3 regions of the Desulfofundulus luciae genome follow, and region 2 is predicted to be linked to each of the others. Evidence: riboswitches for the same ligand, from Rfam matches in the RefSeq annotation. Region 2 holds a riboswitch; each other region holds the start of a gene.
What was found. A riboswitch is a leader RNA that binds a small molecule or an ion and turns the genes downstream of it on or off. The one in region 2 is predicted to bind cyclic di-GMP.
Positions count from the first base shown of each region.

Region 1: it holds a riboswitch for cyclic di-GMP, as region 2 does, so the genes downstream of both, J2Z49_RS09400 (HD-GYP domain-containing protein) here and J2Z49_RS07975 (type II secretion system F family protein) in region 2, are expected to answer to the same signal.
Region 3: it holds a riboswitch for cyclic di-GMP, as region 2 does, so the genes downstream of both, J2Z49_RS05725 (ATP-binding protein) here and J2Z49_RS07975 (type II secretion system F family protein) in region 2, are expected to answer to the same signal.

Region 1 is NZ_JAUSUX010000014.1:17,492-21,533, reverse strand. It holds gene J2Z49_RS09410 (chemotaxis protein CheW) at 1-98, opposite strand, end outside; gene J2Z49_RS09405 (methyl-accepting chemotaxis protein) at 139-1,350, opposite strand; gene J2Z49_RS09400 (HD-GYP domain-containing protein) at 1,382-2,005, opposite strand; cyclic di-GMP riboswitch class I at 2,321-2,422, opposite strand; partial or broken gene J2Z49_RS09395 (UPF0236 family transposase-like protein) at 3,678-4,042, opposite strand, start outside.
Region 2 is NZ_JAUSUX010000011.1:12,094-16,135, forward strand. It holds gene J2Z49_RS07965 (GspE/PulE family protein) at 1-1,316, shown strand, start outside; gene J2Z49_RS07970 (type IV pilus twitching motility protein PilT) at 1,342-2,427, shown strand; cyclic di-GMP riboswitch class I at 2,496-2,584, shown strand; gene J2Z49_RS07975 (type II secretion system F family protein) at 2,639-3,871, shown strand; gene J2Z49_RS07980 (prepilin-type N-terminal cleavage/methylation domain-containing protein) at 4,005-4,042, shown strand, end outside.
Region 3 is NZ_JAUSUX010000007.1:38,375-42,416, reverse strand. It holds gene J2Z49_RS05740 (DMT family transporter) at 1-471, shown strand, start outside; gene J2Z49_RS05735 (methylated-DNA--[protein]-cysteine S-methyltransferase) at 506-1,108, shown strand; tRNA gene J2Z49_RS05730 (tRNA-Thr) at 1,118-1,192, shown strand; cyclic di-GMP riboswitch class I at 1,573-1,658, shown strand; gene J2Z49_RS05725 (ATP-binding protein) at 1,982-2,971, shown strand; gene J2Z49_RS05720 (STAS domain-containing protein) at 3,132-3,452, shown strand; gene J2Z49_RS05715 (PP2C family protein-serine/threonine phosphatase) at 3,460-4,042, shown strand, end outside.

The DNA of each region.
Region 1 (4,042 bases), on a different contig from region 2:
ACTTTAGCTAGGCGTATAATTTCCCTTGTCTCTTTAATCGGTAAGCCATATTCCTGACCACCCAGCTCAAATATGACCAACTGTTGTTCAGATGACATTCTGAAGCTGCTCCTTCCCTTTTTTAGAGTCCTTCTCTTTTTAACCTTTGGCTATTTCGGCAATCTCTTTTTTCAACGCCACGAAGCAACGTAGCAGTTCCAGGGATGCCTGTGCCAATTCTTCGGCTGCTTCTGCCCGGGCTTCTCTCACCAGAGCAGCGCCGACAGTATGAACCAGGCGGTGAGGCTCGTCTATAACCCGCCAGGCAGGCAAGTGGCCGAACTGGCTGCCGCCCTCACCTATATACCAGCGCCCAAAGGCGCATTCGGTATGGTCGGATAATTTTTCACCTGTTCCAACTTTGGCCACTACAGTGTTAATGAACCGGGCATGGTCGAAAAGCCTGGCTGCCAGGATATGAACCGGCGTATCCTCAGTTATCTCGACCAGGAGTTCTTCCAGAACCGGCAGGGTGGCTTCACGGATGTGACTGGCATTGGCTGTACAAGAGTCACCGAAGGCTGTTATTTGGGCAAGCCGCTGGGACGACTGGGCAAGATCCGTTGTCGTAGTGGCAACCTGATTCATGACCCGGGTTATTTCGTCGAGGGCGCTGGTTGCAAGTTCCACCTGCTTCATGCTTTCGTCTATGCTTTGTACCACAGAGGTAACCTGCCTGGAATAAACCTCAAAGGAATCCGTTACCTCTTTGCTGCTGCGGTCGGCTGACTCTGATAATTGACCCACTTCTGCAGTTAATTCTTTCACAGTCCCTACCGCATCCTTCGTTTTTCCCGCGAGCTTCCTTACTTCTTCAGCTACTACGGCAAAACCACGCCCGTGTTCGCCAGCCCGGGCAGCTTCTATAGCAGCGTTCAGTGCCAGGAGGTTGGTCTGTTCTGCAATCTCCGCAACTTCTTCGCCAATCTGGTTGACCTGATTAAAACGCTGGCTTACTTCATTCAGCTGGTCTCTCATGTACTGTATACCGGTAGCCACAACTTTTAAAAGCCTGTCCATCTCCGCCATCGCCGAGCGATTGGCCTCTGCCAGCTGTTTCATTTGGTGATGAGCGGCAGCCGATTCTTCCACGGAAGCATTGACTTCCTCGATAGTGGCAGAGAGTTCTTGGGAACCCGATGCCTGAACCTCCGCCTCGCGGGCCGCTTCATCTGCCTTCAAGCGGCTCCACAGGGCCAGGAGATCTGTGTGTGCCATAATGAAACGACCTACGCTAAGCCCAAAAAGCAAATCACCCGAATTGAAGGTATTGGATGTACCCGGCTCACTTTTCTTTCTGAAGAACAGCAACTTAACCCCACCCTTTCCTTTTCGTGAACGTTTAAATTTTGGAATAAAAATTAGTCGTAAATTCTCGTTCGTAGAGGCTCAAATCAGTTTCTCCCCGTCCTATCAAGCGACTAAAAACTTCCACCAAAAGTGGATCAAACTGCCCTCCGGCACAGCAGTGCATTTCCTTCAGAGCCTCTTCCCGGGATAATGGAAAAGGTCGGTAGATCCTCTCCGTGGTCATGGCGTCGAAGCTGTCGGCAACGGCTAAAATGCGCGCCCCCAGTGGTATATCTTGAGCTGCAAGTCCAGCGGGATAGCCCGTTCCATCGTATCTTTCGTGGTGGTGTAGGACCATTAGACTAATTTCTTTCATACCGGGAATGGTTGAGAGAATTTCATAACTGAAAACCGGGTGCCTTTTTATCTCCTCCCATTCCTCGGCAGTCAACTTGCTCCGCTTAAACAGTATAAAGTCGGGGATGCCTATTTTGCCTATGTCGTGCAGAAGGCCAGCTAAGTAGACGCGCTTCTGGTATTTTTCGTCCAGTCCCAACTCCCTGGCCAGCAAGAGCGCATAAAAGGCCACTCGTTGAGAATGCAGGTAGGCCGACTTAAATCGAGATTCCTGCACCCGAACCAGTACCCGAGCAGCGTAAATAAGTGTGGACCTCATGGAAACACCTCTACCAAATGGTATTAAAAAATCATAAGGAAAGTTTCTTATTAGGAATGATGGTGGCGGGTACAAGGGTGGGGAGCATAAAAAGGGGAACCCAAAAGGAGGGAACCAGAGAAGGGGAACCCCAAAAGAGATGTTTATAGGGCTAATAAATAAGGCCAGATGTAGACAGATTATCCCCCCCCCCCCCCGAACTTGCGTTCTATAAGGGATTCTTTCATACTTGCTCAAACCTCCGCCTTTTACGTTATTCCAAATTAAGAAAGCCGCAGGGAGACAAGTATACGCTTTCCTGCGGCTACCTTTCTCCCTTGCAACCCAGCCGTCATAGTTCCCCGTGGCAACCCTTTGGGGAACCTTAGACCTGTGGCTTTGCGCCCCCGGCTTTCGCCGGGTTTGCCCTCCAGGATTCGGATCGAACAAAATAGCTTTTTAACTTTTCGGCCCCACTATTCTATTTCGACGTAATTTTAGCTTACTTGACGTAAGATCGTGAAATCAGGTTCTTTCTCGAATGCCTCCAGAAGCGGAACGCACCGCTCCGAGTGCTCCCTGTATTCCCGCAGGCTTTCCTCGACTTCCCGCCTACGGGTCAGGATATCTTCGCCCAAATACCCGTAGAAGGTCATCTCCTACTACAATCTTTTCTTTGTGGCGAATCACCAACCAGATTTTATTTCCCGCCCACAGTCCCAGAACGAAAAATCCCGCCGCGCGTGACAAATGGGCGGGTACCAGGCTTCCAAGTATCAGAACCAAAGCGACAGTGGGTAGCATCGCGGAAATACGCACCAATTCTCCCTCCCAGGGTGAAGTCGATGTCGAACGCGATTTTTGGTTTTATCCTGGGCGTCTTCGCTTCTCTCATTGCAAATCTGACCTAGGAATACGCCAAAAAAAGCAGGCTGAAGTGGAAACGTTTTCTCACCCAATTTTGCCGTACCTCCCCACCCCCTGCAGGCTTCCTCACCGCAGGAAAGACTATCGTTCCCTAGGTAGTCTGCGCCTACGGCCCATACAGCAGGGAAAACATCAAGATCTACTACAACCCGCATCCGGTGAAAAAACCGCCCGAAATCAGGGCGCTGTACGAGCAAAAAATCAAAGAAATCAAGCGCCGCGAAGCGAAAGGCGAACCCGTGCCGTTCAACGAACTCGGGTACCAGTTGGAAAAGTTTTTCGTTGGGCACAGGACCGGCCCGCACGAAGAACCTTCCCTGCACCTTTCGTTCCGGCCCACCGACTATTTCATGATGCTGGTCACAGACAACATGCTGGACGAGCCAATTGTGGTCGACAACGTGAAAACTACTCTCAGGAAGCTACGCCGAAAGAGTCGACCTGATGTACAGTCCCGTACCCGAATTCGCCACCCATTTCGGAGTGGGAATCATGGTGGTGACGGCAGACGGCAAGATCATTTTCTGCGAGCGGGGGCCTACTGCTGTCGACGCCTTCGTTTTCTTCCCTTCCGTGGCTGAAGGTTCCAGCAGGCCGGTGGACGCCGGGCCGAACGGCGGGCCGGATCCCTACAGGACGGCAGTGAGAGGGCTTGCGGAAGAGCTGGACCTGGAAATTTCGCCCGACCATGTGAAGTCCCTGTCTTTCGGAGCCAACGCCGTCCTCTGCGAATATGCCTTATGCGGGGTGGTATATGTGGAACAGACCGAAGAAGAGATATTATCACCCCGTCGGCTTCAATACACAGCTCCGGCGCCACTTCTTTCCCTCCGGGAGCTTCGCCATCTTCAAAAACTGCTGCTCTTTTTTCCTGGCCTTCGCGTTGGAGAACTTCGCCTACTTCCTGGGTGGCCTGCCAGATGGTCATGGGACTTACCCCGGGAACAAGGTAGCTCAAAATCTCCGCGGCCCGATCAAAGGGAAGCTCAGTGCTTAGTTTGACAGCCAGTTCTTTTAGGCGGGGGGTAATCCTGGCCCGCTCCGGCCAGCCCAGTAGCTCATCTAAAAAGAAGCTGGTTTCCCCGGTTTTTTTGTTTTTGTACAGGCGCCTTTTGTAGGGAAATTCCCCAA
Region 2 (4,042 bases):
TGCTGGCCCGGGAAGAGGAAATCGACGCCGTTCTCCAAAAGGTATTCGGCCTTACCTTTGTGGAGCAGGCCTTCGGCCAGCCGGCCGCCCCGGAGGAGCGGGAAATCCAGACCCTCACCCTGGCGGCGGGGGATGAGGTGCCCCCGGAGGAAGCACCGGTGGTGCGCCTGGTCAACACCATCATTGCCCAGGCGGTGGCGGAAAAGGCCAGCGACATTCATATTGAACCACAGGAGGACCGGGTGCTGGTGCGTTACCGGGTGGATGGGTTGTTGAGGGAAGCCCTTACTCTGCCCCGGCATATCCGCTTCAACCTTACTACCAGGATCAAAATCCTGGCCGGCCTGGACATTGCCGAAAAGCGCCTCCCCCAGGACGGCCGGTTTCAGGTTAAGTACGGAGAACAGGAAATAGATGTGAGGGTATCCACCCTGCCTACGGTCCACGGGGAAAAGGTGGTCCTGCGTTTGCTGCTTAAAAGCGGGCGAATCCTGCCCATTGACCGGCTGGGATTCCACCGCTACAACCTGGAGCGTTTTGCAGAGGTAATCCATCGCACATCCGGCATGATCCTGGTCACCGGGCCCACCGGCAGCGGCAAGACCACCACCCTGTACGCGGTACTGGCCCAGTTGAATTCCCCGGAGCGCAATATTGTGACCATAGGGGACCCGGTGGAGTACCTTCTGCGGGGGATCAACCAGACCCAGATCAACGTGAAAGCCGGGCTTACCTTTGCCGCCGGCCTGCGCTCCATCCTCCGCCAGGACCCGGACATCATCATGGTGGGCGAAATAAGGGACGGGGAGACGGCCCAGATCGCGGTGAGGGCGGCCACCACCGGCCACCTGGTGCTCAGCAGCCTGCACACCAACGACGCCGCGGGTGCCCTGACCCGCCTTATCGATATGGGGGTGGAGCCCTTCCTGGTGGCCTCCTCGGTGGTGGGCGTGGTTTCCCAGCGGCTGGTGCGCCTGCTCTGTCCCCGCTGCAGGGAGCCCTACCAGCTCCCGGAAGACGCGCCGGAGAGGATTTTTATGGGCCTGCCGCCCGATGATCCGGTGACCCTTTACCGGGCCGCCGGCTGCCACCACTGCAACCACACCGGTTACCGGGGGCGGACGAGCATCCAGGAGGTGCTGCCCGTGACCCGGGCCATCAGGGAGCTGGTAAATAAAAAAGCTTCTGCCGATGTGATCAAAGAAAAGGCGGTGGCCGAGGGAATGGTTACCCTGAAAGAAGATGGAATAGACAAGGCCCGGCAGGGGATCACCTCCATAGCGGAAGTGATGCGCGTGGCCTATAACGAGTGGTGACGGAAAAGGAAGGTGTTGCGGCGGAATGCATGCCGATGAACTTTTAAAGCTAGCCTTCGAGCTGAAAGCTTCCGATGTCCACCTTACTGTGGGCCGCCCGCCCGTCTTTCGGGTTCACGGGAAGCTTTTTGCCGCCGACGAGCTGGACGCCCGGGCCGTGCCGTGGGTGGAGGATCTGCCCGTCCTCACCGCCGGGGATACCGAGGCCCTGGCCCGCCAGCTGATCCCCGGGGACCGGTTCCAGCAGTTCATGCAGGTGGGCGAAAGCGACCTGTCTTACGCCATCCCGGGAGTGGGCCGCTTCCGCGTGAACGCCTTCAAGCAGCGCGGCACGGTGGCCCTGGCCATCCGCCTCATCCCGGAGCGCATCCCCACCTTCGATGAACTGGGCCTGCCCGAGGTGGTGGCCCACCTGGCCAGGCGGCCCCGGGGCCTGGTGCTGGTTACCGGGCCCACGGGCAGCGGCAAGTCCACCACCCTGGCGGCCATGATCGACCTCATCAACAGCGAAAGCCGCCTGCACATCATCACCCTGGAAGACCCCATCGAGTACGTCCACCGGCACAAGAAGAGCCTGGTCAACCAGCGGGAAATCGGCCGGGACTCCCTTTCTTTTGCTGCCGCCCTGCGCGCGGCCCTGCGGGAAGACCCCGACGTCATCCTGGTGGGGGAGATGCGGGACCTGGAAACCATTGCCACGGCCATCACCGCCGCCGAAACCGGTCACCTGGTGCTGGCCACCCTGCACACCACCAGCGCGGCCCAGACCATCGACCGCATCATCGACGTTTTCCCGCCCCACCAGCAGCAACAGGTCCGGCTGCAGCTGGCCAACGCCCTGGAAGGAGTGATTGCCCAGCAGTTGCTGCCCCGCAGGGACCGCCCCGGCCGGGTGGCGGCACTGGAAATCCTGGTGGCCACGCCGGCCATCCGCAACCTCATCAGGGAGGGGAAGACCCACCAGATTATCTCCCACCTGCAGACCGGGGCCAGGTACGGCATGCAGACCCTGGATATGGCTTTAAGAAACCTCGTCCGTACAGGGGTGATCGGCAGGGAAGAGGCCCTGGCCCGGGCGGCCGATGCCGAAAATTTGTTAAAAATGATTTAAAACAACAAGCTGGTTATTGACTGGCAGAGCGGCTCCCGCTAAGATAAGTTTTAGGAAGAGTGCGGCAAAGCGAAAAGAGGCAAACCTGCCGAAAGGCAGGGGCGCAAAGCCGCGGGCCTAAAGCGGTGCGAGCCGCCAGGGCAGCCGGGCTGCCGAACTTTCCGGCACGTACTTCCAGGCGCGTCGCCTGGATTTTTATTTCCGGGAGGTGGTGAGGGGAGCTTTGCCCGTCTATGCCTATCGGGCCCGGGATTTAACCGGCAGGGTGGTTTCCGGCCGGCTGGAAGCTGGCGGTCCGAGGGAGGCGGCCAGGATACTGCAGGGCCAGCAGCTCATCCCCGTGCAGATCCGGGCCGTGCGGGGGGGCGTCAGCCTGACTTTGCGGCTGCCTTCATTCCGGCGTGGGGTCAGGCTGAGGGAGCTGGCCCTCTTCTGCCGCGAGCTCTCCACCCTGGTCAGCGCCGGCGTGCCCCTGGTGGGTGCCATGCGCATCCTGGAGCTGCAGGTGGAGGGCCGGGTGCTCAAAGAGGTGGTGCGCGGGGTGACCGGCCGCCTGGAGCAGGGACACTCTCTAGCCGAATCCTTCGGCGCCTACCCGTTGGTCTTCCCCGAGATCTTCATCAGCATGGTGGAGGCCGGGGAAGTGGGTGGTGTGCTAGACGAGGTGCTGGAGAGCCTGGCCGGCCATTTTGAAAGGGAACACGAGGTGAGGGAAAAGGTGAAGTCGGCCCTCACCTACCCCACCATGGTACTGGGCTTTGCCGTGGTCATCCTCACCTTCGTGCTCACTTTCGTACTGCCCCCCATCATCAACACCATCCAGAACCTGGGTGTGCCCCTGCCCCTGCCCACCCGGGTGGTGATGGGAGCCAGCCGCCTGGTGGGGCGCTACTGGTACCTTCTCCCGCTGTTTCCGCTGGCGGCGGCTTTCGGCTTTCAGCGCCTGCGGGCCTCGCCCCGGGGCCGGGAGATCTGGGACCGCCTGGTCCTGAAAATGCCCGTATTCGGGCCGGTGCTGAAAAAAATAATCATTGCCCGCTTCGCCCGTACCCTGGCCGCCATGCTCAAAGGCGGGGTGCCCATCATCCAGGCCCTGGAAGTGGTAAAGAAAACCGCCGGCAACCAGGTGGTGGCGGGCGGCGTGGCCAGGGCGCAGGAGAGCGTGCGGGAGGGGCAGGGCCTGGCCGGTCCCCTGGAAGAGAGCGGCATCTTCCCCCCGCTGGTCATCCGCATGATTGCCGTGGGGGAAGAAACCGGCAGCCTGGACGCGCTGCTGGTCCGCATCGGCGCCTTTTACGACCAGGAAGTGAACATCACCGTGGGCCGCCTCTCCAGCGTGCTGGAGCCGGTGCTGATTGTCTTCCTGGGCGGCATAGTGGGGTTCATCGTCCTTTCGGTGCTCCTGCCCATGTTTACCAGCATGATGCAGGGGCTGGGGAAGTAGGGCGGTGGTTTCAAAGGTGTTCTTACATACATACTCTAACCGGCCGTTTAGGCACCGTTTCCAGGTCAATTATTTAATTAACAACCCTTGTTTCTTGTTTTATTAAGACACTGCTTTTAGGGAGGGAAAAACTATGCGCAAAAAACTTAAGGACAACCGCGGCTTCACCCT
Region 3 (4,042 bases), on a different contig from region 2:
ACTATTGTGGGTGTGGGTGATTTTCAGATCGGCGGGCAGGCTTTTTTGGGAGACATCCTGGCTTTTGCCGGGGCTATTTTTATTGCCGGCTATGTATTGATCGGGCGCGGCTTGCGGCACCGCCTGTCACTATTCCCGTACATTTTTGTTGTTTACGGGGTCAGTACCGTGACTTTGTTCCTGGGTGCGCTGCTGGCCGGCTTGTCCTTTTTTCCTTACCCGCCTTCCACATGGCTGTGGTTTTTCCTCCTGGCCCTGGTGCCCACCATTTTCGGGCATACCATTTTCAACTGGGCCCTGCGTTATGTCAAGGCTGCCGTGGTCTCAGTGAGCATACTCGGCGAGCCGGTGGGGGCAACCATTCTGGCTTATATTATTTTTCACCAGGTGCCTTCACCCTTACAGCTTGCGGGCGGGGCGATTATTATCACGGGCCTGTCCATTTTTATCCGGGCGGCAGCGGAAAAATAGCTTGTTCCATTTTGCGGCTGTGGGGGGGCGTTCTGTGAATGGGTTTCATTTATTATCCACCAGAGCGGGCTGGGTTGGTACTGCCTGGGGTAGGCAGGGGCTGCTGGTCCTGACATTTCCCCGGCCCAGCCGGGAGGAAGCCCTGGCTGCTCTGATGGATGAAGTAATACCCGCAGAAGTCAATCAAGGAAGTGGGCCTGCATTAAAAAGGTGGCCCGTGGCTTTTCTGGAAGAAAGGCTGAACCAATACTTCCAGGGCCGGCCGGTTTCCTTTACGGATATTCCCGTGGATCTTTCCTGGTGCACCCCTTTTGTGGCCCGGGTGCTGGATTTTGTACGGCACATCGGGTACGGTGAATTATGGTCGTACCAGCAGGTGGCGGCAGCCGTCGGCAGCCCCCGGGCCGCCCGGGCCGTGGGCGGGGCTTTGGGGACCAACCGGGTTCCACTGGTTATTCCCTGCCACCGGGTAATCCGCCGGGATGGATCGCCCGGCGGTTTTGGCGGCGGCCTGCCTCTAAAACTGCAGCTATTGCAACTCGAAGGCGTGCGACCCGGCCCCACCGGGCGATACCAATTGACAAATGACTCTGTTTGCGTTAATATAAGTAATGCGCCGGGTAGTCAAATGAGATAACAGAAAAGTGCTGGTGTGGCTCAGGGGTAGAGCAGCGCACTCGTAATGCGCAGGTCGTCGGTTCGAATCCGACCACCAGCTCCAAAAAGCTAGACGCCGCAAGGGTTTGCGGCGTTTATTGTTTATTATATTACATTGTCTTGCTTCTTTCAGAAGGGAAAATAAAAATGGATATCGTATATTAACTTTTGGGTGCAGGTATCTTGTCCGCAGACATGGCTTTGGTACCGGTGGTTATGAATTTTGTCTACAAGGATTATTCCTCTCTGCTCCTTCTGGTTGCTGGCGGAGCACGTCATGTCCGTTCTTATCCACACGGGCCTGTTTTTGTATTTTCTCTCATCATATTTCCCATACCTAACAGTTCTTCAGGGGCTGAATTTTTCGCTGGTGGAAAATTTTCTGTGTTCTGGCGGTGTTGAATCAGCCTTTTAACTGTTAAATTAAAAACTTTATTGTCTTTATTGTGTTAAAGGCAAACCACTCGAAAGGGTGGGGCGCAAAGCCATGGGTCTGCAGCCCTAAAGGGTATGACTGCCAGGCTGCCGCGATAAAGGTATTGATTGTTTTCTTTTTAATGGTGTTTTGTTGCGGCAGCCTGGTCAGGCTGCCGTTCCTGCTTATAAAAAAGTATGTTTACCCATTTGGGGTATAGAGGTCGACTCTAACAGAGCCAATGGCTGGGACATTTGCTGGCAGTATTGTGGCAATTGAAAGGGCATGGGGCCGGGAGGGGCTGAAAGGCAGAAGGGTGGTGAAAAAATGCAACGGTGTCTTGAATGCGCAAAGAAAGAACCGGACCGTCCTTGTGTGGAGTGCCAGTATTTTGTCCAGCTAAGCCCCCTTCGGCGGGTGCCTTCGCCGCCTGTCCGGGTGTTACTGGAAGATGAGCATGGCAGGCAGTATCCGGCTCACATCCTGGTGTTAAATACCACGGAGTTTGGGCTGGAAACGGAAGCTCCTGTTCCGGGGCGGTATGTAATCAGGCTGCAGGAAAACTTGTGGGTCGAGGTGGCCGGGGTACCGTTCAAAGGGAAAAATAACGTCCACGTTTTTGATATCCTGTGTGTCCACCGGAAGCAGGGGACTGCCCGTCGTCTTAGCAGGGAGGAGTATCAGTTGCTGGCCGGAAGCGCCGGCGAGCTAATACAGGAGATTTCCCGGCACTTGCCGGAGCACCTTCAGGACCTGGTCAGGGAGAAACTGCTGGCTGAGGTGGAGAAATCCGAACTAATTAACGCTCTCAGGGTGGGGAAGGTGATGAAATATGAAGGAGGGCGCTTCCGCTACCTTTCAGGCCAGGCTGACCTGGACCTGCCTATGGAAGAAGCGGAAAAACTGATGCGCCAGGCTATCCGCCAGGCCGAACACCGCCGCGAGGTGATCATTAGCGCTGACGGGCAAAAGGTGTTTGACCTTCACGGCGTGCCCTTCGACCACAGGAGCGGTGGACTGCTGGCCTTTGACATCACCGAGGTGATTGAAAAGGAGAGAAAGATGCACCAGCAGGAGATGCAGGCTTACCGGGAGGCCATAGCGGCGGTAACGGGGGGCCGGTTATACCTGGTGAATAGTGGAGAAATGGAAAAAGTGATCTCAGAAGGGACGGAACTGGCCAGGGGTGAGGTCCGGCAGACCCATGACATTCCGGAAGCCCGCCGGGCAATGCGGGAAGCCTTGCCTGTTCTCGACAGCCGCAGGCAGCACGCGATTGCCTTGTGCTTGACAGAGGCGCTGGCCAATGCTCTCAAACATGCAGGGGGCGGTTGCTGGCAAGCCAGGCAGTCAGGGGACACCGTCAGGATTATCGTTCAGGACCGGGGTCCGGGAATCAAAACCAGCGAATTGGCCCGGGCAACGTGATGCAACATTATTCAACCAAGAATTCCCTGGGGTGTGGATTTACCCTGATGCTCTACTATGCGGACCACCTCTACCTTAATACAGGACCGTCAGGTACCGCCCTGGCCCTGGACTTCGGCATTAAAACCGGACAAGACCAATGAAAGAGGGGGTGATTTTGTTGCTGAAAGTAGATGTTTACGTTGACCGGGGGGTGTGCCGGCTGGTGCTGAACGGTGAATTGGACGTGGAAACGGTAGCGCAGTTGCAAGAAGTTGTTGGGAAAGTGGGAGAACACACGCTGGAAGTTGACCTGTCGGGCGTTTCTTTCGTTGATTCCACCGGTTTGAAAAGTTTGCTGGACATTAGCAACGACTGGCGGCAAAAAGGGGGCCAGATGCTGATTTTGAGGCCGCAACCTGATGTGGCGGAGGTGATGCGGCTGGTAGGGTTGGACAGGCTCCTGGCGCAAAACACCGCTCCGGGCGGAGAAGAGAGGTAGGAGCAGGATGGGAGAAGTGATTACAGTGAATGGAAAAATACTAAGAGCTTACGGGTTGGAAGTTAGTGGGTGTAGCCTGCCTGCCGAACAGGTCGGGGGGGATTTTTTTGAGTTTATTTCCTGCGACGAGAGAACCGTGTTTGCCGTCATCGGAGACGTAATGGGTAAAGGATTCCATGCGGCCCGGCTGATGGAAACAATCCGCCATATGCTCCGGGAGTGTATCAGGATTAATCCCCATCCTCTGGAGGTGGTGCGCCGGTTAAACAGGGTGGGAGGGGATGAACTGCGGAAATGCGGGGCTTTTGCCACCCTATGCCTGCTGTGTTACGACGGGATAGCTGGACGCCTCTCCTGTGTCAATGCAGGGCACCACCCTCCCCTCCTTCTATCTGACGGCAAGGTGAAAGTGGCCCGGTGCCGGGGAGTCGCCCTGGGCCTGCTGGAAGATTACCTCGGGTCAGGGGTGGAGGAATTTTTTCTTGCCGACGGAGATGCGGTGGTGCTGTATACCGATGGACTTGTGGAGGCCTGTGGCCCGGGCGAGCAAAGGTACGGGCAGGAACGATTGAAGAAGATAGTTCGCCTTC